One region of the Streptomyces sp. NPDC090119 genome, then DNA from elsewhere that is predicted to be linked to it. Evidence: predicted binding sites of a transcription regulator. Region 1 holds the regulator's gene; the other holds the start of a gene.
The links. The regulator HrcA, encoded in region 1, represses chaperone genes, less so after heat shock. The targets are predictions, from matches to a motif close to TTNGCACTCNGNNNNNCNGAGTGCNAA.
Positions count from the first base shown of each region.

Region 2: a site for HrcA is predicted at 12,616-12,642, ahead of groL (chaperonin GroEL). Genes of this name have one in related genera too.

Region 1 is NZ_JBIVDK010000002.1:702,821-718,050, forward strand. Features, by position in the region: gene ACIPPM_RS10610 (nitronate monooxygenase) at 1-528, opposite strand, end outside; gene dnaJ (molecular chaperone DnaJ) at 616-1,755, opposite strand; gene hrcA (heat-inducible transcriptional repressor HrcA) at 1,756-2,772, opposite strand; gene ACIPPM_RS10625 (MBL fold metallo-hydrolase) at 2,931-3,653, shown strand; gene ACIPPM_RS10630 (DUF3097 domain-containing protein) at 3,688-4,497, shown strand; gene ACIPPM_RS10635 (Uma2 family endonuclease) at 4,475-5,053, opposite strand; gene hemW (radical SAM family heme chaperone HemW) at 5,154-6,386, opposite strand; gene ACIPPM_RS10645 (SpoIIE family protein phosphatase) at 6,434-8,299, opposite strand; gene ACIPPM_RS10650 (AMP-dependent synthetase/ligase) at 8,470-10,344, opposite strand; gene lepA (translation elongation factor 4) at 10,623-12,500, opposite strand; gene rpsT (30S ribosomal protein S20) at 12,729-12,995, shown strand; gene holA (DNA polymerase III subunit delta) at 13,243-14,232, opposite strand; gene ACIPPM_RS10670 (hypothetical protein) at 14,359-14,604, opposite strand; gene ACIPPM_RS10675 (YceI family protein) at 14,654-15,230, opposite strand, start outside.
Region 2 is NZ_JBIVDK010000006.1:143,913-159,142, forward strand. Features, by position in the region: gene cdgB (diguanylate cyclase CdgB) at 1-247, shown strand, start outside; gene ACIPPM_RS25375 (CBM35 domain-containing protein) at 400-1,314, shown strand; gene ACIPPM_RS25380 (1-phosphofructokinase family hexose kinase) at 1,325-2,254, opposite strand; gene nagA (N-acetylglucosamine-6-phosphate deacetylase) at 2,372-3,538, opposite strand; gene ACIPPM_RS25390 (ROK family protein) at 3,538-4,482, opposite strand; gene ACIPPM_RS25395 (extracellular solute-binding protein) at 4,622-5,872, shown strand; gene ACIPPM_RS25400 (DUF3263 domain-containing protein) at 5,910-6,134, shown strand; gene otsB (trehalose-phosphatase) at 6,180-7,052, shown strand; gene ACIPPM_RS25410 (hypothetical protein) at 7,100-7,576, shown strand; gene ACIPPM_RS25415 (trehalose-6-phosphate synthase) at 7,608-9,023, opposite strand; gene ACIPPM_RS25420 (glucosyl-3-phosphoglycerate synthase) at 9,098-10,042, opposite strand; SAM riboswitch class I at 10,176-10,332, shown strand; gene thrC (threonine synthase) at 10,350-11,624, shown strand; gene ACIPPM_RS25430 (MoaD/ThiS family protein) at 11,621-11,896, shown strand; gene ACIPPM_RS25435 (cold-shock protein) at 12,326-12,529, shown strand; gene groL (chaperonin GroEL) at 12,805-14,427, shown strand; gene ACIPPM_RS25445 (DUF1996 domain-containing protein) at 14,699-15,230, shown strand, end outside.

The sequences.
Region 1 (15,230 bases):
CGCCTCGATGCCCTGCGCGATCACCGCGTCCGCCCCGGCCCGCTCGACCGCGCGGGCCTCTTCGACGGTGGTGGCGGTGACCAGGGTGACGGTCCCGGCGCGGCGCAGCGCGGCCAGCGCCTCCGGGTCGGGCACACCGAAGTGGAAGGAGACGGCGGCGACGGGATCGTCCAGCAGGACGGCGAGCTTGGCGTCGTAGCCGTCGTCGCGGCCGCCGTCGGGGTCGCCGGTCCCGGTCTCGTACCAGGCGGCCTCACCGGCCAGTTGCTGTGCGTACAGCTCGACCGCGCCGGACTCGGCGTGGGCGGGCTGGGGCAGGAAGAGGTTGACGCCGAAGGGGCGGCTGGTCAGCCCGCGCAGCCGCTTGATCTCGCGGTACATGCCGTCGGCGGTCTTGTATCCGGCGGCGAGGAAACCGAGCCCTCCGGCCTCGGAGACGGCGGCGGCCAGTTCCGGCACGGCGACACCGCCCGCCATGGGGGCCTGCACGATCGGGTGCACGACGAGATCGGCCAGTGCGGAGGACATGCCCGCATGGTGTCATGTCCGCCTGACAAGTCCGAATCGGGCCGGACGGGGCCGACCGGGGTCGGGGGGCGCGAACGCCCCCCGACATCAGCGTCCGTTGAACGCGTCCTTCAGCCGGGAGAACAGCCCCTGCTGGCCGGGCTGGAACTGACCCGTGGGCCGCTCCTCGCCGCGCAGCTTGGACAGCTCCCGCAGCACCCGCTCCTGCTCGGCGTCGAGCTTGGTCGGGGTGGTGACCTCGACGTGCACGATGAGGTCGCCCCGGCCGCCGCCGCGCAGATGCGTGACGCCCCGGTCGTGCAGCGGGATCGACTGGCCGGACTGGGTGCCGGGCCGGATGTCGACCTCCTCCATGCCGTCCAGCGTCTCCAGCGGCACCTTGGTGCCGAGGGCCGCGGCCGTCATCGGGATGGTGACCGTGCAGTGCAGGTCGTCGCCGCGCCGCTGGAAGGTGGAGTGCGGCAGCTCGTGGATCTCGACGTACAGGTCACCGGCGGGGCCGCCGCCGGGGCCGACCTCGCCCTCGCCCGCGAGCTGGATACGGGTGCCGTTGTCGACACCGGCGGGGATCTTCACGGTCAGGGTGCGCCGGGAGCGGACCCGGCCGTCGCCCGCGCACTCGGGGCACGGGGTCGGGACCACGGTGCCGAAGCCCTGGCACTGGGGGCAGGGGCGGGAGGTCATGACCTGGCCCAGGAAGGACCGGGTGACCTGGGAGACCTCGCCACGGCCGCGGCACATGTCACAGGTCTGCGCGGTGGTGCCGGGGGCCGCGCCCTCGCCGCTGCAGGTGTTGCAGACGACCGCCGTGTCGACCTGGATGTCCTTGGTCGTGCCGAAGGCCGCCTCGTCCAGCTCGACCTCGATCCGGATCATCGCGTCCTGGCCGCGCCGGGTGCGCGAGCGCGGGCCGCGCTGCGACGCCGTACCGAAGAACGCGTCCATGATGTCGGAGAAGTTGCCGAAGCCACCGGCCCCGAAACCGCCCGCGCCACCGGCGCCGCCGGCCTGCGAGAGGGGGTCGCCGCCGAGGTCGTAGACCTGCTTCTTCTGCGGGTCCGACAACACCTCGTAGGCGGCGTTGATCTCCTTGAACCGCTCCTGGGTCTTCGGATCGGGATTGACGTCCGGATGCAGCTCGCGCGCGAGCCTGCGGAACGCCTTCTTGATCTCATCCTGCGACGCGTCGCGGCGCACGCCGAGAACGGCGTAGTAATCCGTGGCCACTTACGACTCCGCCAGGATCTGTCCGACGTACCGTGCCACTGCGCGTACCGCTCCCATCGTTCCCGGGTAGTCCATGCGGGTCGGTCCGACCACGCCGAGCTTGGCAACCGCCTCGCCGCCCGAACCGTAGCCGACCGACACGACGGACGTGGAGTTGAGTCCCTCGTGGGCGTTCTCGTGCCCGATACGCACGGTCACGCCCGGATCTTTGGCCTCGCCGAGGAGCTTGAGGAGCACGACCTGCTCCTCGAGGGCCTCCAGCACGGGCCGGATCACCAGGGGGAAGTCATGTCCGAAACGGGTGAGATTGGCGGTGCCGCCGATCATCAGCCGTTCCTCGTTCTCCTCGACGAGTGTCTCCAGCAGAGTGGAGAGCACTGTGGAGACCGTACCGCGATCCTCCGCCTCGAAGGCATCGGGGAGGTCCTCGACCAATCGCGGTACGTCGCTGAACCGGCGTCCGGCCACCTTGCTGTTGAGCCGCGCCCGCAGGTCCGCGAGCGGTGCCTCGCCGAACGGCGCGGGGCAGTCGACCATCCGCTGCTCGACCCGGCCGGTGTCCGTGATCAGCACGAGCATCACGCGGGCGGGGGCGAGTGAGAGCAGTTCCACATGCCGGACCGTGGACCGGGTCAGTGAGGGGTACTGCACGACGGCGACCTGCCGGGTGAGCTGCGCGAGCAGCCGGACCGTGCGGGCCACGACGTCGTCGAGGTCGACCGCGCCCTCCAGGAAGTTCTGGATCGCACGCCGCTCGGGCGCCGTCATCGGCTTCACACCGGCGAGCTTGTCGACGAAGAGCCGGTAGCCCTTGTCGGTGGGGATGCGCCCGGCGCTGGTGTGCGGCTGGGCGATGAACCCCTCCTCCTCCAGCGCGGCCATGTCGTTGCGCACGGTGGCCGGGGAGACGCCGAGGCTGTGCCGTTCGGTGAGGGCCTTGGAGCCGACGGGCTCCTCGGTGCCGACGTAGTCCTGCACGATGGCGCGCAGTACCTGCAGCCTGCGTTCGCTCAGCATGCGCACCTCCATCACGTCGCCCCCCGGCCCCTGCGGTGTACCGCCTGGCACTCTGCGTACGCGAGTGCCAGACTTCCCCGGCCAGTGTACGGCCGTGGGGTGCTCATCGGGCAAGGTCGGTGCGGTCCGCCCGGCTTGTCCCCAGCTAGCGTGCGGGGATGACCGTGACTTGGGAAGACCTCGGGTGGGAGCGGCTGGCCGAAGGGGTGGGGCGGTGCCGACTGCCGGGCTGGGACTGCACGGTGGGGCTGGTGCTGGGCGTGGGCACGGCACTGGTGGTGGACGCGGGGTCGGGCCTCGCGGAGGGGGCCGGGCTGCGGGCCGCCGTGCGGAGGCTGGCCGGGCGCGATGTGACTCATCTCGCGCTGACCCACCCGCACTTCGATCATGTCCTGGGCGCCCCCGCCTTCGCCGGGGCGGAGGTCTACGGCGCGGTCGGGCTGGACGTGGTTCTCGCGCACGAGCGGGAGCCGCTGCGGCGGGACGCGGTCGGCCACGGGGTCCCGGCCGGGGAGGCGGAGGCCGCCGTACGCGCCCTGCTGCCGCCCGCGCATCTGGTGTCCGGCGAGTGGACGCTCGACCTCGGCGGCGGCCGCCAGGCGCTGCTGGCCAACGTCGGCCCCGCGCACACCGCCCACGATCTCGCGGTGCTGGTGCCCGGCTCCCCCGAGGTCGTCTTCTGCGGCGACCTGGTCGAGGAGTCCGGCGAACCGCAGGCGGGCCCGGACGCGGTGCCGTCCCGCTGGCCCGCCGCGCTGGACCGGCTGCTGGCCCTGGGCGGCGAGGACGCGCTGTACGTGCCCGGTCACGGAGCGGTGGTCGACGCTGCCTTCGTACGACGTCAACGCGACGCCCTGGCAGCACGTTTCGGCGTGTCCTGAGTACCGGGCGGCCGCTTCTCCTATGGTCATCAGAATGCGCGACTACTCCCCCGACCTGACCGCCCCCTGGAAGAAGCCTCAGCCGGTGCCCGAGGTGGCGGCGGAGCCGGGGCTGGTGGTGGAGGAGCCCGGTACCGGGTTCTGCGGGGCGGTGATCCGCTGCGAGGCGGGGACGGTGACGCTGGAGGACCGCTTCGGCAAGCACCGGGTGTTCCCGCTGGAGCCGCGCGGCTTCCTGCTGGAGGGCCGCCCGGTCACCCTGGTCCGCCCGGCCGCCGCCCCGGCGAAGCCCGCCCGCACCGCCTCCGGCTCCGTCGCCGTCCCGGGCGCCCGCGCCCGCGTGGCCCGCGCCGGGCGGATCTACGTCGAGGGTCGGCACGACGCCGAGCTGGTGGAGAAGGTCTGGGGCGATGACCTGCGCATCGAGGGCGTGGTCGTGGAGTACCTGGAGGGCGTGGACGATCTGCCCTCGATCGTGGCCGAATTCGCCCCCGACGCGGACGCCCGCCTGGGCATCCTGGTCGACCATCTGGTGCCCGGCACCAAGGAGTGGCGCATCGCCCGGTCGGTGACCAGCGAGCACGCCCTGGTGGTCGGGCACCCGTACATCGACATCTGGGAGGCCGTGAAACCGTCGGCCGTCGGCATCCCCGCCTGGCCCCGCGTCCCCCACGGCCAGGACTGGAAGAAGGGCGTCTGCAAGGCCCTGGGCTGGCCGGAAAACACCGGTGCGGTGTGGCAGGCGATCCTGGCGAAGGTGACGTCTTATCGGGACCTGGAGCCGGAGCTGCTGGGGCGGGTGGAGGAACTGATCGACTTCGTCACGGATAGCGGTGGGGCCTGACCCCAGGCAGGGTCCCGAATTCGTCCGTGTCCAGTTCAATGCCGAGTACATCCAGCGGTAGTCGGTCACCGAATTTGATGATCTCTTGGCTCCGGTAGTCCGCGTCATCCCCCTTGCCTGCGGGCTTTGTGAGCAGTACGGAGTGCCCCATGATCGGGTCGATGACGAGGTACGCGGGAATCTCCCCCGCCGCGTAGATCGAGCGCTTGATCACGTAATCGTGGTGCACGCTGGACTTGGAAACGACCTCAACCACCAAGCTGATCAGTCGGCATGGCACCAGACGTCCGCTGTCCGGCAGCAGGTCGCGCGCAAGGACCACCAGGTCGGGAACAGGTTCACTGGCCTCACCGAAGATGTCGATGTCCTGTGTCTGAAGACGCGACCAGCGCTGCCGTGGGATCTGGTCCTGCACATCGGTCACGATCCTGTTGTGCACGATGTCAGGGCTGGCCATCATCACGATTACCCCCCGGAGGAGCTCGACCTTGACCCCCTCCGGGGGTTCGAGTTCCTCGAAATACTTGGTCATCCCACGTTCGTCCACAGCGGTCATCTCCGTGGCCCTCCACATCCGCCGCGAGCTTTTGACGGCAGCCTACGGACCAGATTAGGGAGTGAACCGGCATCGCGCACCGATTCACCCCGGCGAGTGATCAGTCCACCAGGTCCCGCACCACCGCGTCCGCCAGCAGCCTTCCGCGCAGGGTGAGGGCCGCGTGGCCCTCGGTGTGGCGGTCGGGGCGGAGGAGGCCGTCGGTCAGGGCGCGGTCGGCGGCGGACAGGCCGGCCGGTTTCAAGAGGGACAGCGGGACGCCGTCGCGGAGGCGGAGTTCCAGGAGGATGCGCTCCACCCGGCGGTCCTCGTCGGAGAGGAGTTCGCGGCCCGCACCGGGGGTGCGGCCCGCGGCGAGGGCGGCCGCGTAGGCACCGGGGTGCTTGACGTTCCACCAGCGCACGCCGCCGATGTGGCTGTGGGCGCCGGGGCCCGCGCCCCACCAGTCGGCGCCGCGCCAGTACAGCTCGTTGTGCAGGCAGCGGGCGGCCTCGGTGGTGGCCCAGTTGGAGACCTCGTACCAGTGCATGCCAGCCGCGGTGAGCATCTCCTCGGCGATGAGGTACCGGTCGGCGTGCGTGTCGTCGTCGGTCATCGGGACCTCGCCGCGCCGGATGCGGCGGGCGAGCTGGGTGCCCTCCTCGACGATCAAGGCGTAGGCGCTGATGTGGTCGGGGCCCGCGCCGAGCGCCGCTTCCAGGGAGGCGCGCCAGTCGTCGTCGGACTCGCCGGGGGTGCCGTAGATCAGGTCGAGGTTGACGTGGTCGAACCCGGCGGCGCGGGCCTCGGCCACGCATGCCTCGGGGCGGCCGGGGGTGTGGGTGCGGTCGAGGATCTGCAGGACGTGCGGCTTGGCGCTCTGCATGCCGAAGGAGAGCCGGTTGAAGCCGCCTTCGCGGAGGGTGGCCAGGTAGGCGGGGTCGACGGAGTCCGGGTTGGCCTCGGTGGTGATCTCGGCGTCGGGCGCGAGGCCGAACTCGTCCCGGATCGCGCCCAGCATCCGCACCAGGTCCCCGGCGGCCAGCAGGGTGGGGGTGCCGCCGCCGACGAAGACCGTACGGACCTCGCGGGGGTCGTCGCCGAGCACCTTGCGGGCGAGGCGGATCTCCTCGACGACGGTGTCCGCGTAGTTGTCCCGCGAGGCGAGCACGCCGCCCGTGCCACGCAGCTCGGTGGCGGTGTAGGTGTTGAAGTCGCAGTAACCGCAGCGGGTGGCGCAGTAGGGGACGTGCAGATAGAACCCGAGGGGCCGCTCGGCGGCACCGGCGAGCGCGGCGGCGGGCAGCGCGCCGTCGTCGGGGACGGACTCGCCGTCGGGGAGTGCGGAAGGCATGTCCTCCATTGTCCCGCACCGCGCGCGGGACCCCGCGCACCCGCCTGTCACTGTGCCTGGAGCACCAGCAGGGCGAGATCGTCCTCGGGTTCGTCCTCGCCGAAGCCGTGCACCAGGTCGCGGATGCGGTCCGCGATGTGCTCGGCGCTCAGGCCCGTGCAGCCGGACAGGGCCCGGGCGAGGCCGTCGCCGTCGTCGAACTGGTCGGTGCCGGAGCGGCGCTCGGTGACGCCGTCGGTGACGCAGAGCAGGCTGTCGCCGGGGAGCAGCTCGATGGTGTCGCTGGTGTAGGTCTCGTCCTCGACGACGCCGAGCAGGGTCTGCGGGCGGGCGACGGTGCGCACCTCGCCGCCGGGGCCCAGCACCAGGGGCAGCGGGTGTCCGGCGGAGGCGAGGGTGCAGCGGACGCCGCCTTCGACGGGGGTCAGCTCGCCGTAGAGCAGGGAGAGGAAGCGGGTCTGCGGGCCGTCGCCGGGGGCGAAGGGGCCGCCTCCGGCGGCGATCAGGGCGCGGGCGGCGGCGTCGGCGGCCTCGGTGGCGTCGTCGAGGAGGAGCTGGTTGAGGCGGTCGAGGACGTCCGCGACGCCGTACCCCTCGCGGGCGAGCAGCCGGAGCCAGGGGCGGGCGAGGCCGATGACGACGGCGGCCTCGGGGCCCTTGCCCTGGACGTCGCCGACGGCGAAGCACCAGCGGCCCCGGCCTGCCGGGAACAGGTCGTAGAAGTCGCCGCTGGGGCCGCCCTGGTCGCGGGGTTCGTAGACGAGGGCGCTGGTCATGCCGGGGATCTCGGCGACGGCGCCGGGCAGCAGTCCGCGCTGGAGCACGGCGCTGATGGTGGCCTGCCGGGCGTACTGGCGGGCGGCGCCGATGGCGAGGGCGACCCGGCGGCCGAGGTCCTCGACCAGGCCGGTGACCTCGTCGGGGAAGCCGAGCAGTCCGCAGCGGCCGATGAGGAGGGTGCCCAGCGGGCGGCCGCCCGCGATCAGCCGGTAGGCGAGGGCGGTGCCGTGGGTGCCCTCGGGGCCGAGCGCGGTGCCGGGCCAGGGGTAGGGCTGGGGTCCGGAGCGCACGCCGTGGCCGGGGCGCGGTGGCTCCTTCTCCAGGGCCCCCTGGAGATCCTCGATCCGGCTCTCGCTGGCGTGCCAGACGCGGGCGGGCCCGTCGCCGCCGCCGCGTATGGTCGCCTCGTCCTCCAGCCAGATGGCGCACCAGTCGGCGAGCCGGGGCACGATCAGCTGGCCGGTGAGGGCGGCGACCAGGTTCTCGTCGAGCTGTCCGGCGAGGAGGTCGGAGGCTTCGGCGAGGAAGGACAGCGCGCCCCGGCCGAGCCAGTCGCGGTCGCCCGTGGCGCGCTGCGGCTGCGGGGCGAGGGCTTCGGCGGCGACCAGCGCGGGGGCGGGCGCGGGGCCGTCGGGCTCCTCGGTGCCGCCGGGCGGCAGCCGGGCCCAGACGGTCTTGCGGCCGGTGCGGTAGGTGACGCCCCAGGACTCGGCGAGGGTGGCGACCAGGCGCAGCCCGCGCCCGTGCTCGGAGGCCTCGTACGGGGCCTCGCCGTCGGGGTCGCGCGGGGCGCGGGCGGGGTGGTGGTCGTGGACCTCCACGACGAACGCGCCGTCCTCCTCCAGCCGCCAGTCGACCTCGACCGCGGTTCCGGCGTGGACGACGGCGTTGGTGACGAGTTCGCTGACGACGGCGGTGGCGTCGTCGCCGAGCCGGGCCGCGCCGGCCGGGCCGGTGAGGCCGAGGTCGGCCCAGTCGGTGAACGCGGCGCGCACCAGGGCGCGGGCCGAGCCGGGTGCCGCGGGGCTGCCGGGGAGGGTGGCCCGGCCCTGGGCGAGGGTGCGCGTGCCGGAGGGCGCCGGTGCGCCGTCCGCTCCGGCGTCGCCCGCCCGTTGCACGGGTATGGCCGCCATGTCCATGCGGCCAGGGTGACAGACAGGCGGGACGCATAAGCACCGAGTCACCGAAGTGAACGGCCGTGACGACGAACTCGGCTACCGCCTGGCCAGAAGGCGGTCAAATCCGGTCATGGCCGAAAGCGAACCCGCCGGGGCGGCCGAAAAACCACCCCGGCGGGTGCTCCTCACGCCTCGCGGGCCCCGTTGTACATCTCGTCGATCAGGCCCTTGTACTCCCGCTCGACCACGGGCCGCTTCAGCTTCAGGCTGGGCGTGATCTCCCCGTGCTCGACGTCGAGGTCGCGCGGCAGCAGCCGGAACTTCTTGATGGTCTGCCAGCGCTGGAGCCCCTGGTTGAGCTCCTTCACGAAGCCGTCGACCAGCTCGACGGTCTGCGGCGCGGCCACCACCTCGGCGTACGACTTGCCCTCCAGGCCGTTGTCGGCGGCCCACTGGAGGATCGTGGGCTCGTCGAGGGCGATGAGGGCGGTGCAGTAGTTCCGGTCGGCGCCGTGCACCAGGATGTTGGAGACGAAGGGGCAGACCGCCTTGAACTGGCCCTCGACCTCGGCGGGCGCCACGTACTTGCCGCCCGAGGTCTTGATCAGGTCCTTCTTGCGGTCGGTGATGCGCAGATAGCCGTCGGCGGACAGCTCGCCGATGTCGCCGGTGTGGAACCAGCCGTCGGACTCCAGCACCTCGGCGGTCTTCTCGGGCTGCTGGTGGTAGCCGTCCATGACGCCGGGGCCGCGCAGCAGGATCTCGCCGTCGTCCGCGATGCGCACCTCGCAGCCGGGCAGCGGCTTGCCGACCGTGCCGGTGCGGTACGCCTCACCGGGGTTCACGAAGGAGGCGGCGGAGGTCTCCGTGAGGCCGTACCCCTCGAGGATGTGGATGCCCGCGCCGGAGAAGAAGTAGCCGATCTCGGGGGCGAGGGCGGAGGCGCCGGAGACGCAGGCGCGCAGGTTGCCGCCGAACGCCTCGCGCAGCTTGCCGTAGACCAGGGCGTCGGCGGCCTTGTGCTTGGCGGCCAGCGCGAACGGCACGGAAGCGGTGCCGGTGCGGCGGAAGCTGTCCTGGGACGCCTTGGCGTAGTCGCGGGCCACCTCGGCGGCCCACTGGAAGATCTTGTACTTGGCCGCGCCGCCCTCGCGGGCCTTGGCGGCCACGCCGTTGTAGACCTTCTCGAAGATGCGCGGCACGGCGGCCATGTAGGTCGGCCGGACCACCGGCAGATTCTCGATGATCTTGTCCACCCGGCCGTCGACCGCGGTGACGTGGCCGACCTCGATCTGGCCGGAGGTGAGCACCTTGCCGAAGACATGGGCGAGGGGCAGCCAGAGGTACTGCACGTCGTCGGCGGAGATCAGGTCGGTCGAGGCGGTGGCCCGCGCCATGTACGCCCAGTTGTCGTGCGGCAGGCGCACACCCTTGGGGCGGCCGGTGGTGCCCGAGGTGTAGATGAGGGTGGCGAGCTGGTCGCGGGTGATCGCGCCGACCCGCTCCTTGATCAGCTCGGGGTGCTGCTCCAGGTAGGCGTTGCCGCGCTTCTCCAGTTCGGCGAGGGTGATCACCCAGTCACCGGTCTCGGCGCCCTCGGGGTCGATGACGACGACCTTGGTCAGCGCGGGCAGCTCCGCGCGCCGCTCCACCGCCTTGGCGACCTGGGCCGCGTCCTCGGCGATCAGCACCCGGCTCTCGGAGTCGGACAGGATGAACGACGACTCGTCGGCGTTGGTCTGCGGATAGACCGTGGTGGTGGCGCCACCCGCGCACATGATGCCGAGGTCGGCCAGAATCCACTCGACCCGGGTCGAGGAGGCGAGCGCCACCCGCTGCTCGGACTCGATCCCCAGCTCGATCAGACCGGCCGCGATCGCGTACACCCGCTCCGCCGCCTGGCCCCAGGTCAGCGACCGCCACTCGTCGGGGCCCTCACCGGAGGCCGCCGGGACCGGGTACCGGTATGCCTCGGCGTCCGGTGTGGCCGCCACGCGCTCCAGGAAGAGGGCCGCCACGGACGGCGGACGGTTCTCGATCAGGGTCTGTGTGTCGCTCACGACATCCTCCGGGGCCCGCGACGGTGCGGCTGACTCGGTGCGGCTGGGTGGACTCACTGGTTCGAAGCTGTTGTTTAACCCGCGAGTAACTAGCGAGCAGGCATCAGGGTAAGGGGCGACCGGCCACCGCGTAAGAGGCCACGGCCTGTGACTTCACACCGGAACCCCATCGAGATCCGCCCCCGGACCGCCCCCCGTACGAGCGCGGGCCCGCCGTACACATGTACGACGGGCCCCACTTTGCCCGGTTCGCTCCGACAACTCGGCGCGATCGCGGGCTACTTCTTGCCCTTGCCGGAGCTTCCGCCGCTGTCGTCGCTGGAGAGCACCGCGATGAACGCCTCCTGGGGAACCTCCACGGAACCCACCATCTTCATCCGCTTCTTGCCCTCCTTCTGCTTCTCCAGCAGCTTCCGCTTACGGGAGATGTCACCGCCGTAGCACTTGGCGAGGACGTCCTTGCGGATGGCGCGGATGGTCTCGCGGGCGATGACCCGCGAACCGATGGCGGCCTGGATCGGCACCTCGAACGCCTGCCGCGGGATCAGCTCGCGCAGCTTGGCGACGAGCCGGACCCCGTAGGCGTACGCCTGGTCCTTGTGGGTGACCGCCGAGAAGGCGTCCACCTTGTCGCCGTGCAGCAGGATGTCGACCTTGACCAGGCTGGACGCCTGCTCGCCGGTGGGCTCGTAGTCCAGGGAGGCGTAGCCGCGGGTCTTGGACTTCAGCTGGTCGAAGAAGTCGAAGACGATCTCCGCGAGCGGCAGCGTGTAGCGGATCTCGACCCGGTCCTCGGAGAGGTAGTCCATGCCGAGCAGGGTGCCGCGCCGGGTCTGGCACAGCTCCATGATCGAGCCGATGAACTCGGACGGCGCGAGGATCGTGGCGCGCACGACCGGCTCGTACACATCCGCGATCTTGCCCTCGGGGAACTCGCTCGGGTTGGTCACCGTGTGCTCGGTGCCGTCCTCCATGACCACGCGGTAGACCACGTTCGGCGCGGTGGCGATGAGGTCGAGGCCGAACTCGCGCTCCAGCCGCTCCCGGATCACGTCCAGGTGCAGCAGGCCGAGGAAGCCGACGCGGAAGCCGAAGCCGAGGGCGGCGGAGGTCTCCGGCTCGTAGACCAGGGCGGCGTCGTTGAGCTGGAGCTTGTCCAGCGCCTCGCGCAGCTCCGGGTAGTCCGAGCCGTCCAGCGGATACAGGCCCGAGAAGACCATCGGCTTCGGGTCCTTGTAGCCGCCGAGCGCCTCGGTCGCGCCCTTGGCCTGGCTGGTGACGGTGTCACCGACCTTGGACTGGCGGACGTCCTTCACACCGGTGATCAGGTAGCCCACCTCGCCGACGCCGAGACCGTCGGCCGGGAGCATCTCGGGCGAGCTGACGCCGATCTCCAGCAGCTCGTGGGTGGCGCCGGTGGACATCATCCGGATGCGCTCACGCTTGCTGAGCTGCCCGTCGATGACACGGACGTACGTCACGACGCCCCGGTAGGAGTCGTAGACCGAGTCGAAGATCATCGCGCGGGCGGGGGCGTCCGCGTTGCCGACCGGGGCCGGGATCTCCTTCACGACCTTGTTCAGCAGCGCGTCGACACCGAGGCCGGTCTTCGCGGAGACCTTGAGCACGTCGTCGGGGTCGCAGCCGATCAGGTTCGCCAGCTCCTCGGCGAACTTCTCCGGCTGGGCGGCCGGCAGGTCGATCTTGTTCAGCACCGGGATGATCTTGAGGTCGTTCTCCATCGCCAGGTACAGGTTGGCGAGGGTCTGCGCCTCGATGCCCTGCGCGGCGTCGACGAGGAGGACGGTCCCCTCGCAGGCGGCCAGCGACCGCGAGACCTCATAGGTGAAGTCGACGTGGCCCGGCGTGTCGATCATGTTCAGGATGTGCGTCGTGCCCTGGTCGGGGCCCTCGGTGGGGGCCCAGGGCAGACGCACCGCCTGGGACTTGATCGTGATGCCGCGCTCGCGCTCGATGTCCATGCGGTCGAGGTACTGAGCACGCATCTGCCGCTGCTCGACGACACCGGTCAGCTGGAGCATCCGGTCGGCGAGCGTGGACTTGCCGTGGTCGATGTGCGCGATGATGCAGAAGTTGCGGATCAGAGCCGGGGCGGTACGGCTCGGCTCGGGCACATTGTTAGGGATCGCGGGCACGCAGGGTCCTGTCTCTTGAGGCGCCTTGTGCCTCGGGTCGGATCGATACGTAGACTCCATGGTCCCACGGAGAGCGACCGGGGAGCGTTTTGGGCCGCCGTCGGGGCCGCTGGTACTGTAGAGCGCTGTGCCTCATGCCCTCTCAGCGCGAGGCGCGACGATAAATTTCTGGATCACCGGTACGGGACCCTTCGCGGGCCCGTGCCTGAACCTGTAAAGGCTCCTTTCGTGGCGAACATCAAGTCCCAGATCAAGCGGATCAAGACCAACGAGAAGGCTCGGCTGCGCAACAAGGCCGTCAAGTCCTCCCTGAAGACCGCGATCCGCAAGGCCCGCGAGGCCGCTGCCGCGGGTGACGTCGAGAAGGCCACCGAGTACCAGCGCGCTGCCGCGCGTCAGCTCGACAAGGCCGTCTCGAAGGGCGTCATCCACAAGAACCAGGCCGCCAACAAGAAGTCGGCGCTCTCGGCCAAGGTCGCGGACCTCAAGGGCTGAACCTCCTTCTGATCTGACCGCCGGAAGGACCCAGAGCGGGCCCTCTCTCTCCGCTCCCGTCCGGCACCCCGAAGCCACACGCGGCCTGCGTTCGCCACGCGGGTGTGGCTTCAGCATCTTGGTCCCGAGGCCCCGGTGCCCTTCCTTCCCAGGGAGGGCGCCGGGGCCTTCGGCATGCCTGGGGGTGGGTGCCCGAGCGGGCTGGGTGCGGGCCTGGGTGGTGAAGCTCAGGCCCGCTGCCTCCTCGTTACGCGCGTCCTCGGGAGCGGGCCGCCCTGGCGATGGTCACGACCGCCTTCTCCAGCGCGTACTCGGGGTCGTCACCGCCGCCCTTCACGCCCGCGTCGGCCTCTGCGACCGCGCGCAGCGCCACGGACACCCCCTCCGGGGTCCAGCCCCGCATCTGCTGCCGGACCCGGTCGATCTTCCACGGCGGCATGCCCAGCTCACGGGCGAGGTCGGCCGGACGCCCGCCCCGCGCCGAGGACAGCTTGCCGATGGCCCGCACGCCCTGGGCCAGCGCGCTGGTGATCAGCACCGGTGCCACCCCGGTCGACAGCGACCAGCGCAGCGCCTCCAGCGCCTCCGCCGTACGCCCCTCCACCGCCCGGTCGGCGACGGTGAAGCTCGATGCCTCGGCCCGCCCGGTGTAGTACCGGCCGACCACGGCCTCGTCGATCGTGCCCTCGACGTCGGCCACGAGCTGGGCCACGGCCGAGGCCAGTTCGCGCAGGTCGCTGCCGATCGCGTCGACCAGTGTCTGGCACGCCTCGGGCGTCGCGGACCGCCCGAACTCCCGGAACTCCCCTCTCACGAACGCCAGCCGGTCGGCGGGCTTGGTCATCTTCGGGCAGGCCACCTCGCGGGCGCCCACCTTCCTGGCCGCGTCCAGCAGGCCCTTGCCCTTAGCACCACCCGCGTGCAGCAGGACGAGCGTGATCTCCTCGGCGGGCGACCCGAGGTACGCCTTGACGTCCTTGACCGTGTCGGCAGAGAGATCCTGTGCATTGCGTACGACCACGACTTTGCGCTCGGAGAAGAGCGAGGGACTGGTCAGCTCGGCGAGGGTGCCGGGCTGCAACTGGTCCGGGGTGAGGTCGCGTACGTCCGTGTCGGCGTCGGCGGCGCGGGCGGCGGCCACCACCTCCCGCACGGCACGGTCGAGCAGGAGGTCCTCCTGGCCCACGGCAAGGGTCACCGGGGCGAGAGGGTCGTCATTCGCAGTCTTTCTTGCCATCACTGACAGCATCCCACGCGGCACCGACAACCAAGCGGGGCAGGCACCCTGGCTGATCCCTGAGCGGACCCTGAGAGAGAGGTCGGGGGCGTGAGGGGCGCATGTGCGGGGAGTGCGGGCGGGGGCTCACGGCTCCTCGCGCCAGCCCTCCCACTCCCCCGCGAAGGCGTCCAGTTCGGCGGGGTCCAGCCGCTCCGCCTCGTCGTGCAGGAGCACCAGCCACTGGGCGTCCTCGGCGTCGTCCTCACCGGCCAGCGCGTCCCGTACGAGCCGGGGCTCCTCGTCCACGCCGAACCGTGCCCGGAGCGCCTCGGCGGCCTCCTCGGCGGCGTCACGGTCGGGCAGCACCAGCACATGTCTCACATCGCTCACGCGGCCATTCTCCGGCACGGCGCGACAGCCCGAGCGGCCGGGCGGGCGCTCACACCCTGGGGACGATCTGCACGTCCAGGTCGACCCGGATGCTCGGGCCGATCGCCGCGATGCCACGGGCCAGCAGGGTCTGCCAGTTGATCGTGTAGTCGTCGCGGTGGAGTTCGGTGGTGGCGCGGCAGGCGGCGCGGGTCTCGCCCTCCATCCCGGTGCCGAGGCCGAGGTACTCGGTGTCGAGGGTGACGGTGCGGGTCACGCCGTGCAGCGAGAGCCCGCCGGTGACGGCCCAGCGGTTGCCGCCCCGGCGGACGAACCGCTCGCTGTAGAACTCCAGCGTCGGGTATCGCCCCACGTCCAGGAAGTCGGGCGAGCGCAGGTGGTCGTCGCGCATCCGGACCCCGGTGTCGATGGAGGAGGCGTCGATCACCACGTGCATCGCCGAGTTCGCGACCCGGTCGGAGATCCGTACCGCGCCCGCGAACGCGTTGAACCGCCCGTGGATACGGGCCAGTCCGATGTGCCGGGCGGTGAAGACGATGGAGGAGTGGACCGGGTCGATGTCCCAGTCACCGCGCATCGGGGGCTCGGTGGGCGGCGCGACCTGGAGGGTCACGTCACCGAGCGAG
Region 2 (15,230 bases), on a different contig from region 1:
CGGCGACGAGTTCGTGATCCTCGCCGACGGCCTCGGCCAGGCGGACGCCGCCGACCTCGCGGTGCGGCTGCGCGGCGAGATTATCCAGCCGATCCGGGCCGAGGGCCGGGCGGTCCGGGTGGGCGCCAGCTTCGGCATCGGCTGGGCGCACTGCGGGATGACGGCGGACGAGGTGCTGAAGTCCGCCGACGAGCGGATGTACGTGGAGAAACGATCTCGTCCCAAACAGCATCGGCGTGCCGGGTGAAGCGCAGGTCAGTGCGCTGACAGTGCGGGGCTCCGCGGTTCGGGCGTCCGTTCGGGGGTCCCCCGTCCGAGCGAATCGGGGTGTGCGGGAGGGTAGGCTCGCCATTCAAACCCGTACCGCATCCGCCCGCACCTGTTGAGGAGTACCCAGGGATGACGCCCGGCGACAACGGCGCGAGCAAGCCCGAGGAAGACGACCCGTTCGGCTACCTGTACGCCGACGGCCAGGCCAGGGGCGCGCAGCCGCCGTCCAGCGGCTACGGCTATCCCAACGCGGTCAACAGGGTGCGCCCGGTCGGCGAACGCCGGTACGGCCAGCCGCAGCAGACGGCGCCGACCCAGACGGCGTCCTACGGCCAGACGGCCACCCACTACCAGGCACCGGAGACGCTGCCCGGCGGCGCTCCCACGTCCCGGCAGGCCACGCACTCCGGCGGGGGCGGCGGCCGGCGCGGGCCGAACACCAAGGGGCTGCTGATCGGCGCCATCGCGGTGGTCGCGGCGGTCGTCATCGGTATCAGCATCGCGATGCTGAACGGCAACGACGACGACAAGAGCGGCAACCAGGCGGACGCGTCCCCGAGCCAGTCGCAGGAGGCCCCGCCGAGCCCGAAGGCGACGAGCACCGCCGTCGCGGGCGAGCTGCCGAAGGCCGACGCCGTCGACGACGCCGTGCAGCTCGCGGGCGGCGCGGCCCCGGCCTCCGACATCAAGGGCGCGAAGTCCGCGGGCGGCTCCTACGTGGGCGGCCTGAACCAGGTCGGCGCGTCGGTGACCTGGACGGTGGACGTGCCGAAGCGCGGCAAGTACACGCTGAACGTCAACTACGGCGTGCCGGGCAAGGACGCCAACACCACGCTGACGATCAACGGCACCTCGCAGAACCGCCCGCTGAACATGTCGAACTTCGCCCACGCCCCCGCGGGCGACTGGGAGCGCGGCTGGACCCACACCTGGGCCAACCTGGAGCTGCAGAAGGGCTCCAACACGATCAGCATCTCCTGCGGCAACGGCAACCAGTGCGACGTCAACCTGGACCAGTTCTCGCTGGAGAAGGGCTGGCGGTAGCCGACCCCGGCTACGCCGCCGACTCCGCCTCCGTCACCGTGGCCTCGGCCAGCAGCCGGTCGTAGACCGCCGGGTCGAACTCCCCGGCCGCGGGCGCCAGTACGGCCGCCGCCGACAGGGCGGTGGCCCGGCCCAGGCGGGTGGGCCAGGGGTGGCCGTCGACCAGGCCCGACAGCAGGCCCGCGACCGCCGCGTCCCCCGCGCCGGTCGGATTGCCGCGCAGCCGGCCGGGCGGGGCGGCACGCCAGTGGCCCTCGGGGGTCGCGGCCAGCAGACCGTCCGCGCCCAGGGAGGCGACCACCGCCTGGGCGCCCCGGCGGCGGGCGTCACGGGTGGCGCGGGCCGGGTCGTGGGAACCGGTGAGTTCGGCGAGTTCCGCCGCGTTCGGCTTCACGATGTCGGGCCGCGCGGCGATCCCGCGCCGCAGCGGCTCCCCGCCCGTGTCCAGCAGCACCGGCACCCCGGCCGAGCGGGCCGCCCGTATCAGCCCCGCGTACGCGCCGACCGGGACGCCCGGCGGCAGGCTCCCGCACAGGGCGACCGCCGAGGCTTCGGTGAGCAGGGTGCCGTAGGCGTGCAGGAAGGCGGCCCACTCGGCGGGGGCGATGTGCGGGCCGGGCTCGTTCAACTGGGTGGTGTCGCCGGTGAGTCGGTCCACCACGGCGACGGTGCGGCGGGTCGTCCCGGCGACCGGCACCAGCGCGTCGGTGACACCCGGCACGGCCGCGAGCCGCTCGCGCAGCACCTGCCCGGTCGGGCCGCCCACGAGACCGGTGACCGTCACCGCGTACCCGAGCGCGGCGAGCACGCGGGCCACGTTGACGCCCTTGCCGCCGGGCCGCTCCACGACCTCCGACACCCGGTGCTCGGCGTGCGGCCGCAGTGACGTCACGCGGTACGTGATGTCGAGAGCGGTGTTCAGCGTGACCGTGAGGATCACCCGGTCCGACCTCCCTCGATGTGCGTACGCCTCGGTTTCCGGGGCCCTGATCATGCCAAAGAGACGGCGCCCGGCCCAGTTGAGGGACGGACGCCGTCGGATGAAGCGGGGTACGGATCAGGGCAGTTGGGGCGTGATCACCCATTCGCCCCGGCGCATGACGCCCTTGAGCGCGAAGTCGGCGTCCAGCAGCACCAGGTCGGCGTCCTTGCCGGGCTCCAGCGAGCCGACCCGGTCGGCGAGCCCCAGCAGCCGGGCCGGGTTGGCCGACAGCGCCTTGACCACGTCCGCGACCGGGAGCCGGTCCACGGTGACCGCCCGCCGGAAGGCGCGGTCCAGGGTGAGCGTGGAGCCCGCGATGGAGCCGCCCTCCACCAGCCGCGCCACCCCGCCCCGCACCTCGACCTCCAGCGGGCCGAGCAGATAGCGGCCGTCGCCGGAGCCCGCCGCGTCCATCGCGTCGGTGATGAACGCGACCCGGTCGGCACCCGCGTGGTGGAACGCCAACTGCAGTGCGGCCGGGTGCAGATGGGTACCGTCGTCGATCAGCTCGACGGTGACCCGCCCGTCCTCCAGCAGCGCGGTGATGGGGCCGGGGTCGCGGTGGCCGATCGGGGGCATCGCGTTGAAGAGGTGGGTGGCGACGGTGGCGCCCGCGTCGATGGCGGCGACCGTCTGCTCGTAGCTCGCGTCGGTGTGCCCGACCGCCGCGATCACGCCCTGCTCGGCGAGGAGGCGTACGGAGTCGATGCCGCCCGGCAGTTCGGTGGCGAGGGTGACCATCTTCGCGTGGCCGCGCGCGGCGTCGACCAGCTTGCGGACCTCGGCCGGGTCCGGGTCGCGCAGCAGCGCCTCGGAGTGCGCGCCCTTGCGGCACGGGGAGATGAACGGGCCCTCGAAGTGCACGCCCGCGATGTCGCCCTGCTCGGCCAGCTCGGCCAGCAGCCCGGCCTGGCGGGCCAGCACAGCGAGGTCGTCGGTGACGGTGGAGGCGACCAGCGTGGTGGTGCCGTGCTCCCGGTGGGTGCGGACGGCGGTGAGCGCGTCCTCGGCGCTGCCGGAGAAGGCCGCTCCGCCGCCGCCGTGGTTGTGCAGGTCCACGAAGCCGGGGACCACCCAGTGGCCGGTCACGTCGAGCACGTCGGCGCCCTCGGGCGCGCGCTCCGCGATCCGGCGGCCGTCGACGACGACCCGCCCGCCGGGCACCTCGCCGGTGGGGAGCACCACGGTGCCGCCGGTGAGCACCAGCGGGCGGCCGCCGACCGGTGCGCTGTTGTCGGCCATCAGGTGCGTACCTCCGTGGTCTGGGGGGTGGTGCGAAGCAGGTCCTGCGCGAGGAGCGCGGCACCCAGGACGCCCGCGCCCTCACCGAGCGCGGCCGGGACGAGGGTGGGCGCGCTCTGGAAGGTGATCCGGTGCTCGATGGCCGCGCGCAGCGGCCGGAACAGCACGTCACCGGCCTCGGCGAGCCCACCGCCGACGATCAGTGTGCCGGGGTCGAGCAGGGTGAGCGCGGTGACGAGGCCGTCCGCGAGCGCGTCGACCGCCCCGGTCCAGACCCGGTTCGCCTCGGGGTCCCCGGCGGCGACGGCCCGCGCGCAGTCGGCGGCGTCCGCGTCGGCGCGGCCGCTCGCGCTCGCCCAGGCGGTGCCGACGGCGGCGGCGGAGGCGTACCGCTCCAGGCAGCCGGTCTGCCCGCACGGACAGGGCTCGCCGCCGGGGCGTACGACGATGTGGCCGATCTCCCCGGCGAAGCCGTTCGCGCCCGCCTCGACCCGGCCGGCCAGGCCGATCGCCCCGGCGATCCCGGTGCCCAGCGCGATGAACAGGAAGCGGTCGGTGCCCCGGCCCGCCCCGGCGCGGCCTTCGGCCAGGCCGCCGGTGCGCACGTCGTGGCCGAGGGCGACCGGCATGCCGAGCCGCTCGGCGAGCAGGGCGCGCAACGGTACGTCGCGCCAGCCCAGGTTGGCTGAGTAGAGGGCGGTGCCGTGCGCCTCGTCGACGGTGCCGGGGACGGCGACCCCGGCCGCGAGCGCGGGGGCGCCGAGCTGGTCGGCGCCGTGCGCGCGCAGCTCGGCGGCGAAGGCGAGGAGGTTCTCGACGACCGCCGCGGGCCCGCTCTCGCGTCCCGTCGCGCGGCGGGCGCGGTGCAGCACCGCGCCGTCGGCACCGACGAGCGCGGCCTTCATCGAGGTACCGCCCACGTCCAGGGCGATGACATGTCTCACGGGCCCAGTGTGACCCGCCGACCCACGAGAGGTCTAGTCCACTCACGTGGTGTAGACCTTATGCGTTCGAATATCGAATGGTCTGACCAAGGGGATAGGGGTTCTGAGGGTGCGTCGGCGTACGGCAGGAACGATCGCGGTGGTGTCCGCACTGGGCACGACGGCGATGCTCGGCGGCTGCGGGAGCACGGGCTCCTCGGACACGACCCTCAAGCTGGTCGCCGCCGACTACGGCGACTCCGCCGCCAACAGCTCCAAGAAGTACTGGGCCGCGCTGGCCGCCGCCTACGAGGCGAAGCACCCCGAGGTGAAGGTCCAGGTCAGCGTCTACTCCTGGAACGACGTCGACGCCAAGGTCAAGGAGATGGTCGACTCCGGGAACGCCCCCGACATGGCCCAGGTCGGCGCGTACGCCGATTACGCGGCCTCGGGGAAGCTGTACCCGATGTCCGACACCCTCTCCATCGGCACGCAGGCCGACTTCGTGCCGCAGCTCGCCGAGGCGGGCGACTGGAACCACACCCCGTACGCGATGCCCTTCGCGGCCTCCACGCGCGTCCTCTTCTACAACAAGACGCTCTTCGAGCAGGCCGGCATCACCCCGCCCACCACCTGGGACGAGCTGGCCGCCGACGCGAAGGCGCTCAAGGCCGAGGGCGTGAAGTACCCCTTCGCGCTGCCGCTCGGCCCCGAGGAGGCGCAGGCCGAGACCATGCAGTGGCTGCTCAGCGGCGGCAGCGGCTACACCGACGACATCGGCACCTACACGATCGACTCCGCGCTGAACGGCGAGACGTTCAGCTGGCTCAAGGACGACCTCGTGGGCAAGGGCCTCACCGGTCCCGTCGCCCCCGGCCGCCTCAACCGCGCCACCGCCTTCGCCGCGTTCGCGGACGGCCAGGTCGGCATGCTCAACGGCCACCCCACGCTGATCCGGCAGGCCGAGGCGAAGGGCGTGAAGTTCGGCATGGTCCCGATGCCGGGCCGCACCGGCCGGGCCAGGGCCGCGATGGGCGTCACCGACTGGATGCTGGCCTTCAAGCAGAACGGCCACGCCGCCCAGATCGGCAGCTTCCTCGACTTCGTGTACGACCAGAAGAACGTCCTGGACTTCTCCCACCAGTACGGCCTGCTGCCCGTCACCACCTCCGCCTCCGAGGCGATGAGCCAGTCGAACGCGAAGGCCGACGTCCCGCTGCACGCCTTCCTGGAGCAGATGCCGACCGCCGAGCAGTACCCGGTGAACAAGACCTCCTGGGCCGCCGTCAGCGCGGCCGTGAAGAAGGACATCGGACAGGCCGTCTCCCCCTCGGGCAGCCCCGCGGGCGTGCTCACCCGCCTCCAGGCCGCCGCCACGACGGCCGACAGCTCGGCGCAGTCCGGCGGCTGAGCCGCCACTGTCCGAGGGCGGGGTTACGGTGGCCGACATGGAACTCGGCAGCCGTGAGAAGGCGATCCTCGCGCTGGAGCGCCGGGGCTTTCCCGGCCCCGGCGCGAAGGAGCGCGCCATCCGCGAGCAGCTCGGCCTCGCCCCGGTCCGCTACTACCAGCTGCTCAACGCCCTCCTGGACGACGAGCGCGCCCTCGCCCACGACCCGGTCACGGTCAACCGCCTGCGCCGGGTGCGTGAGGCGAGAAGGTCGGAGCGGTAGTTCCGCGGAGGCGTGAGCCGGGGTCCGCGCGGATAGTGTCGCTCTATGGGCAACCCTTCCCCTTCCCCCGACGACACCGCCGAGGACGGCGCGCTGCCGGTCCCGGTGACCCGGGCGGGCCGCGACGGTCTGCGGGCGCTGCTGGACCGGCCGCGCACCGCCGTGATCGGCCTGGACTTCGACGGCACGCTGGCCCCCATCGTCGCCGACCCCGACCAGGCCCGCGCCCACCCCGGCGCCGTGCCCGCGCTCGCCGCGCTCGCGCCGAAGGTGGCCTCCGTCGCCGTCGTCACCGGCCGCCCCGCCGGGGTCGCGGTCCGCAACGGCGGCTTCGCCGGAGTCCCCGGCCTGGAGCACCTCGTCGTCCTCGGCCACTACGGCGCCGAGCGCTGGGACGCCGTGACCGGCACCGTCACCGCGCCCGCCCCGCACCCCGGCATCGCCGCGGTCCGCGCCGAACTCCCCGGCGTCCTCGACCGGGCCGGTGCCTGGCCCGGCACCTGGATCGAGGAGAAGGGCCGCGCGGTCGCCGTCCACACCCGCCGCGCCGAGAACCCGGACGCCGCCTTCGACACCCTCCGCGCCCCCCTCACCGACCTCGCCACCCGCCACGGCCTCATCGTCGAACCCGGCCGCCTCGTCCTCGAACTCCGGCCCCCCGGCGTGGACAAGGGCGTCGCCCTCCTCGACCACCTCCGCACCACCGGCGCCGAGTCCGTCCTCTACGCGGGCGACGACCTCGGCGACCTCCCCGCCTTCGCGGCCCTGGAAAAACTCCGCTCCAACGGCTTCCCGGCCCTGTTGGTCTGCAGCGGCAGCACGGAGGTCACGGAACTGGCGGAACGCGCGGACCTGGTGGTGGACGGCCCCGGGGGAGTGGTGGCGCTGCTGGAGGGCTTGGCGGCCCACGCCGGATAGGACAGCGGCCCCACCCTCATGTCCGCCCCGGCCGACAGCATGGCAGCATGCGCGGCATGGAGATCATCCCCGGCCGTGGTGTCGACCTCGTCGAGATCGGTGACCACCGCGCGCACGTCGAGGAGCGTCTCGGACCGCCGTACCACGGACCCGGCGGCGAGCGCGCGGTCTACGACACCACGCCGATGCTGGTGATCACCTACGCGGCGGACAGCACGGACAGCACGGACAGCACGGTCGAGCTCGTCGAGATGAAGTACAGCGGCGAGGGAGGGGATGCCGAGGCCCGGCTGGACGGAATCCAGCTGACCCACCGTTTCCTCGACGACGTCGTGGCCGATCTCCATGCTCGGGGGTACACCAGCACCCCCTCCGACATCGGTCATGACTTCCACGCCGGTTTCAGCGTGTGGTCCATGCACTCGCTGTGGGCACTCGACCTCGACCCAGCGGCCGACGAGGACGATGAGCGCGCCGTCGCGGAGGGTGTCTCGGTGGCGCCGTACGCCTACTTCTGCGGCTGAGGAGGACCGAACCCCGACAGCCGCAGACCGGTCAGCCGCGCAGCGCGGTCAGCTGGTCCAGGAACCACTTGGTGGGGGGCAGGGCGGTCGCCGCCGAGGCCAGGTGCTTGGAGCGTTCGGCGCGGGCGGGGTCCGGGAGGGTCAGGGCCTCGTGGAGGGCTTCCGCGGTGCCGACGACGTCGTACGGGTTGACCGTGATCGCGTGCTCGGCCAGCTCCTCGTAGGCGCCCGCCTCGCGGGAGAGGACCAGGGCGACGCCCTCGTCGGAGACGACCGGGACCTCCTTGGCGACCAGGTTCATGCCGTCGCGGATGGGGTTCACCAGGGCCACGTCGGCGAGGCGGTACGCGGCCAGGGAGCGGGCGAAGTCGTCGTCGAGGTGGAGCAGGACCGGGGTCCAACCGGGCGTCCCGTACTCGGAGTTGATCTCCTCCGCGACCCGGCGTACCTCGTCCATGTAGGAGCGGTACAGGGCGAGGTCCTGGCGGGACGGGTAGGCGAAGGCCACGTGGACCACGCGCTCGCGCCACTCGGGGTGGTCCTCCAGGAGGCGGCGGTACGCCAGCAGGCCGCGCACGATGTTCTTGGACAGCTCGGTGCGGTCCACCCGGACGATCGACCGGCGCCCCTCGCCGATCTGCTCGCGCAGCGCCGCCATCCGCTCGTCCACGTCCGCCCGGTGCGCCCGCTCCCGCAGGAACTCCGCGTCCGCGCCCAGACCGTGCACCCCGATCTCCGTACCCGACGGGATGCCGGGGCCCAGCACCGCGTGGCAGCAGTCGGTGAACGCGTCCGCCCAGCGCCGGGTCAGGAACGCCGCCCGGTCCGCGCCCAGGATGCCGGTGAGCAGCTCGGCCGCGATGTCGTCCGGGAGCAGGCGGAAGTAGTCCGGCGGCGCCCAGGGGGTGTGCGAGAAGTGGCCGATGCGCAGGTCGGGGCGGAGCTTGCGCAGCATCCGGGGGGCCAGCGCCAGGTGGTAGTCCTGGATCAGCACCGCCGCGCCCTGCCCCGCCTCCTCGGCCAGCGCCTGGGCGAACGCCTGGTTGTAGGCGCGGTACGCGTCCCACTGCCGACGGAACTCCGCGTCGAACACCGGCTCCAGCGGGGTCTGGTACATCATGTGGTGCACGAACCACAGCGCCGAGTTGGCGATCCCGTTGTACGCGTCGGCGTAGACGTCCGCGTCGATGTCCAGCATCCGCACCCGCTGCCCGCCGGTGTCCTCGGCGGGGAGCAGCCCGCCGCCCGCGCGCCGCACCGCCTCCCGGTCGCCGTCCCCGAGCGCGGCGCACACCCACACCGCGTCGGTGTCCGGACCGATCGCCGACAGCCCCGAGACGAGACCGCCGCCACCCCGCCGGGAGCCCAGCTCCCCGTCCGGACCCACCGTGTACGAAACCGGGCCGCGATTGGACGCGACCAGCACCTCAGCACCCTGCGTAGCCATGGCCTCAACCTAGCCCGGCCCACAAACGCTCAAACGTACGCGCGACCGGCGAGCCGGACCGTATACGGCCCCGCTCACGCCACCTTCCGCGCCGCGTACTCCGCGATCTCCGCCATCGGCGGCCGCTCCTCGGTGTCCACCGAGTGGGTACGCGGCTCGAAACCGTCCACCCCCCGCTCGAACTGGGTCAGCGCGGGCCGCACCAGGTGCCCGCGCGCGAGCCGGAGCTGCGCGGTGCGGTAGATCGCGGCCGCCATCCGGCCGAGCGCCTGCCCGTCCTGGTGCCGGTGCTTGCGCACCCCGACGTCCACCTGGGCCAGCGCGTCCAGCCCGACCAGATGCAGCGAGTCGACCAGCATGCCCAGCTCGACCCCGTACCCCACCGGGAACGGCAGCCGCTCCAGCAGCGAGCGCCGGGCCGCGTACTCCCCGCCCAGCGGCTGCACGAACCCGGCCAGCTGCGGCCAGTGCATGTTCAGCAGCGGGCGCGCCATCAGCTCGGTCACTCGGCCGCCCTGCCCGGCGGCGCCGCCCAGCGGACGGTCGTACATCGCCTTGACCAGGTCGATCCCCGGATCGGTGAGCAGCGGGCCGACGATGCCGAGGACGAAGTCGGAGGAGAACTCGCGCAGGTCGGCGTCGACGAAGGCCACGATGTCCCCGCTGGTCGCCAGCAGGGAGCGCCACAGCACCTCGCCCTTGCCGGGCACGGCGGGCAGCCGGGGCAGGATGTCGTCCCGGTGCACGACCCGCGCGCCCGCGGCGGCCGCCACCTCGGCGGTGCGGTCGGTGGACCCGGAGTCCACCACGACTATCTCGTCCACCAGCGGCGCCTGCGCCATCAGGTCGTGCCGGATCACGGAGACGATCTCGCCGACCGTCGCCTCCTCGTTCAGCGCGGGCAGCACCACGGAGACCCGCTGCCCGGACCGCTGCTTGGCGGCCAGCACGCGGTGCGGCGGGCGGTCGGCCACGGACCAGGAGCGGGTGGCCAGCCAGCGCTCGGTTTCTTCCAGCATGGTCTGCGGCTCCTCACGTGATCCATCTCGCGGTTCGGACGACACCTTCAACTCTCCTGGCCTTCGGTTACAGTCTTGGACAACGCCGATGACCATCGCATGTCGAGGTCGGCGGGCGTTCACAACCGAATACCGCTCATCCAGAGGGGCAGAGGGAAACGGCCCGATGAAGCCCCGGCAACCCTCCAGCCGGTCTCGTGCGCGCGACACACCGCGACACCGCGAGGCTCCCGGCTAGGGAAGGTGCCAAATCCGTCTCACGGCGAGATGCGTCGTGGGAAAGATGAGGAGAAAGGGCCTCGCCTCCATGGCTGTGCAGACTGTCGCCACCCCCACCGTAGATCTCGGCCCCGCCGCCGCCCTGAGCTGCCGGGAGTGCGGACACCGCGTCCCGCTCGGGCCCGTCTTCGCCTGTGAGGAGTGTTTCGGGCCGCTGGAGATCGCCTACGACTTCTCCGCGTACGACACCGAGAAGCTCCGCGCCCGCATCGAGTCCGGCCCCGCGAACATCTGGCGCTACGCCCCGCTGCTGCCCGTCCCCGCCGACGTGGCCGACAAGCCCAACCTCAACCCCGGCTGGACCCCGCTGGTCAAGGCCGACCGCCTGGCGGCCGAACTCGGCGTCACGGGCGGGCTGTTCGTCAAGGACGACTCCGGCAACCCGACGCACTCCTTCAAGGACCGCGTCGTCGCCCAGGCGCTGGAGGCCGCCCGCGCCTTCGGCTTCACCACCCTGTCCTGCTCCTCCACCGGCAACCTGGCCGGCGCGGTCGGCGCCGCCGCCGCCCGCGCGGGGCTGCGGTCCTGCGTGTTCATCCCGCACGACCTGGAGCAGGGCAAGGTCGTCATGGCCGCCGTCTACGGCGGTGAGCTGGTCGGCATCGAGGGCAACTACGACGACGTGAACCGCTTCTGCTCCGAGCTGATCGGCGACCCGGCGGGCGAGGGCTGGGGCTTCGTCAACGTCAACCTGCGGCCGTACTACGCCGAGGGCTCCAAGACCCTCGCCTACGAGATCTGCGAGCAGCTCGGCTGGCGGCTGCCCGACCAGCTGGTGGTGCCGATCGCCTCCGGCTCCCAGCTCACCAAGATCGACAAGGGGCTGAAGGAGCTGATCGCGCTCGGCCTGGTCGAGGACAAGCCGTACAAGATCTTCGGCGCCCAGGCGGAGGGCTGCTCCCCGGTGTCGGCCGCGTACAAGGCGGGCCACGACGTGGTGCGGCCGCAGAAGCCGGACACCATCGCCAAGTCCCTCGCCATCGGCAACCCGGCCGACGGGCCGTACGTGCTGGACATCGCCCGCCGCACCGGTGGCGCGGTGGAGGACGTGACGGACCCGCAGATCGTGGACGCCATCAAGCTGCTGGCCCGCACCGAGGGCATCTTCGCCGAGACGGCGGGCGGGGTGACGGTCGGTGTCACCCGCAAGCTGATCGAGTCCGGCGCGCTGGACCCCTCGCTCACCACCGTCGTCCTCAACACCGGCGACGGCCTGAAGACCCTGGACGCGGTCGCCGGTACCGGCCTGTCCGCGACCATCCGCCCGAACCTGGACTCCTTCCGAGAGGCTGGCCTCGCATGAGCGTGACCGTTCGCATCCCGACCATCCTGCGCACCTACACCGGCGGCCAGGCCGAGGTCGCCGCCGAGGGCGGCACGCTCGCCGAGGTCATCGAGGACCTGGAGAAGACGCACACGGGCATCGCAGCCCGCGTCCTGGACGACCAGGGCAAGCTGCGCCGGTTCGTGAATGTCTACGTCAATGACGACGACGTGCGTTTCGAGGGCGGACTTCAGACCGTGACCCCCGACGGCGCGGGTGTCTCCATCATTCCGGCGGTCGCCGGAGGCTGAAATTACCTTCGGTAACCACGGTTACCGTCAGTTCAGCGAATGGCCTTCTCCGTAAGAGAAACGGAGGGGGCCATTCTGTGTGATTGAGCGCGGTAGGGTTGGGGAACGCGCTCCCGCTCAGCTGGGCCGGGGGCCCTTGATTCATGCCGCTGACCCGACAAGAAGTAGCCAAAATGCACGGGTAATGTGCGGCATTTGTTGTTTTTACGGGGCCCGACTTGCCCTGAATTCGACCGAAGTTGCGGCAGATTCCGGACTGTGTCCGTCCGGAATTCTCGTCCGATTGACCTGTTGCAGACGGCAGTTGGACAGATACATTCAGCCGCGGTCGACGCGTTCCGGCGCACGCCCCCGACCAATGGGGTGCGAGGTCTGACCCGGGTCCGCGAGGTGCGGGTCCGCGCAAGGGCCAGTAATAGGGGAGTTGGCATGGCTCAGGGCACCGTCAAGTGGTTCAACGCGGAGAAGGGGTACGGCTTCATCGCGGTCGACGGTGGTGCGGACGTCTTCGTCCACTACAGCGCCATTCAGATGGACGGCTACCGCGCCCTGGAAGAGGGCCAGCGGGTGGAGTTCGAGATCTCGCAGGGCCAGAAGGGTCCGCAGGCCGACATGGTTCGCGTCACCGCCTGAACGTCTCCAGCAGAGCGCAGGGCCCGCACCGGCACAGGGTGCGGGCCCTTCGTCCTGTTAAGTCCCGTCCTGATCCCCCGAAGGCGCTTGCACTCGCCCTGGGTGAGTGCTAATCATTGCGTTAGCACTCTGAAGGTGAGAGTGACAACGAAGGACCGGGTCGGTGAGGCCCGCGGACCGGGTGGGGCAAGGAACCACAAGGTCGGCGAGCCGTCCGTCGCGGGCGCGGGCGCGGTCCGAAGGAATCACCCCCAGTCCTGGAGGGACCACTTCACATGGCCAAGATCATCGCGTTCGACGAGGAGGCGCGGCGCGGCCTCGAGCGCGGCATGAACCAGCTCGCGGACGCCGTCAAGGTGACGCTCGGCCCCAAGGGCCGCAACGTCGTCCTCGAGAAGAAGTGGGGCGCCCCCACGATCACCAACGATGGTGTCTCCATCGCCAAGGAGATCGAGCTCGAGGACCCGTACGAGAAGATCGGCGCCGAGCTGGTCAAGGAAGTCGCCAAGAAGACGGACGACGTCGCCGGTGACGGTACGACCACCGCGACCGTGCTGGCCCAGGCCCTGGTCAAGGAGGGCCTGCGCAACGTAGCCGCCGGCGCCAACCCGATGGCCCTCAAGCGCGGTATCGAGAAGGCCGTCGAGGCCGTCTCCACCGCTCTGCTGGAGCAGGCCAAGGACGTGGAGACGAAGGAGCAGATCGCCTCCACCGCCTCCATCTCCGCCGCCGACACCCAGATCGGCGAGCTCATCGCCGAGGCGATGGACAAGGTCGGCAAGGAAGGTGTCATCACCGTCGAGGAGAGCAACACCTTCGGTCTGGAGCTCGAGCTCACCGAGGGCATGCGCTTCGACAAGGGCTACATCTCCGCCTACTTCGCGACCGACATGGAGCGCATGGAGTCGGTGCTCGAGGACCCCTACATCCTCATCGCCAACTCCAAGATCTCCTCGGTCAAGGACCTGCTCCCGCTGCTGGAGAAGGTCATGCAGTCGGGCAAGCCCCTGCTGATCATCGCCGAGGACGTCGAGGGCGAGGCCCTCTCCACCCTGGTGGTCAACAAGATCCGCGGCACCTTCAAGTCCGTCGCCGTCAAGGCCCCGGGCTTCGGCGACCGCCGCAAGGCCATGCTCGGCGACATCGCCATCCTCACCGGTGGCGAGGTCATCTCCGAGGAGGTCGGTCTCAAGCTGGAGAACGCCTCCCTGGACCTGCTGGGCCGCGCCCGCAAGGTCGTCGTCACCAAGGACGAGACCACGATCGTGGACGGCGCCGGTTCCTCGGAGCAGGTGCAGGGCCGCGTGAACCAGATCCGCGCCGAGATCGAGAACTCCGACTCGGACTACGACCGCGAGAAGCTCCAGGAGCGCCTGGCGAAGCTCGCGGGCGGCGTGGCGGTCATCAAGGCCGGTGCCGCCACCGAGGTGGAGCTCAAGGAGCGCAAGCACCGCATCGAGGACGCCGTGCGCAACGCCAAGGCGGCCGTCGAGGAGGGCATCGTCGCCGGTGGTGGCGTGGCTCTGCTGCAGGCCGGCCAGGTCTTCGACAAGCTGGAGCTGTCGGGCGACGAGGCCACCGGTGCCAACGCGGTCAAGCTCGCGCTGGAGGCCCCGCTGAAGCAGATCGCCGTCAACGGTGGTCTCGAGGGCGGCGTCGTCGTGGAGAAGGTCCGCAACCTGCCCGTCGGCAACGGCCTGAACGCCGCGACCGGCGAGTACGTCGACATGATCGCCGAGGGCATCATCGACCCGGCGAAGGTCACGCGCTCCGCGCTGCAGAACGCGGCCTCCATCGCCGCGCTGTTCCTCACCACCGAGGCCGTCATCGCCGACAAGCCGGAGAAGGCCGCCGCGGCCGCTCCGGGCGGCATGCCGGGCGGTGACATGGACTTCTGATCCTCCTGGATCACCTGTCCTTCGCGAAGGGCGGCACTTCCCTCACGGGAGGTGCCGCCCTTCGGCGTTTCTCGCGGCGCACCGGTTTCCGCCGCCTCCCTTGACACCCCCGCCGGGCCGCCACAACACTCCACGACGGGAGAGCGCTCTCCCGGATTCCACGGCACATGTGATGGACCGTCACGCGGACGGTCGCGGACGGCGTCGCCCCCTCTCGCCGGTCCCGGCCGCCCGACCCCCACCGTCCCCATCGACGTGGCAGGAGGTCTCCATGGCACGGAGATCGAAGACCGTCTCAGGATTACTGGTGTCCAGCGCCCTGCTCCTCACCTCCCTCGGCCTGACCGGCGTGGCGATGAGCGCCGACCCGGTGGCGGGAGCCGCGACCGTCCACGCGGGCCATGCGATGCCCGTCTCCACGCAGTCCTCGCCGGAGGACCCGGACGGCGACGGCTACATCCCGGCGAACCCGCAGGTGACCGGGGTCGTCCCCTCCAAGGCCGAGCCGCCGCACCGGTACTTCCACGAGTTCCAGGCGAACTGTTCGGTGACCCACACCCGCCCGGACGACCCGATCGTCTACCCCGGCCAGCCGGGCAAGTCCCACGACCACACCTTCATGGGCAACACCACGACCAGCGCGGCCAGCACCACCGCCTCGCTCGACGCGGGCGGCACCACCTGCAAGGCGCCCGGTGACAAGTCGGCCTACTGGATGCCGACCCTGCTCAAGGGCAGTACCCCGGTGCTGCCGGTCGGCCCGCAGGTCATCTACTACAAGGCGGGCGTCACCGACTACACCA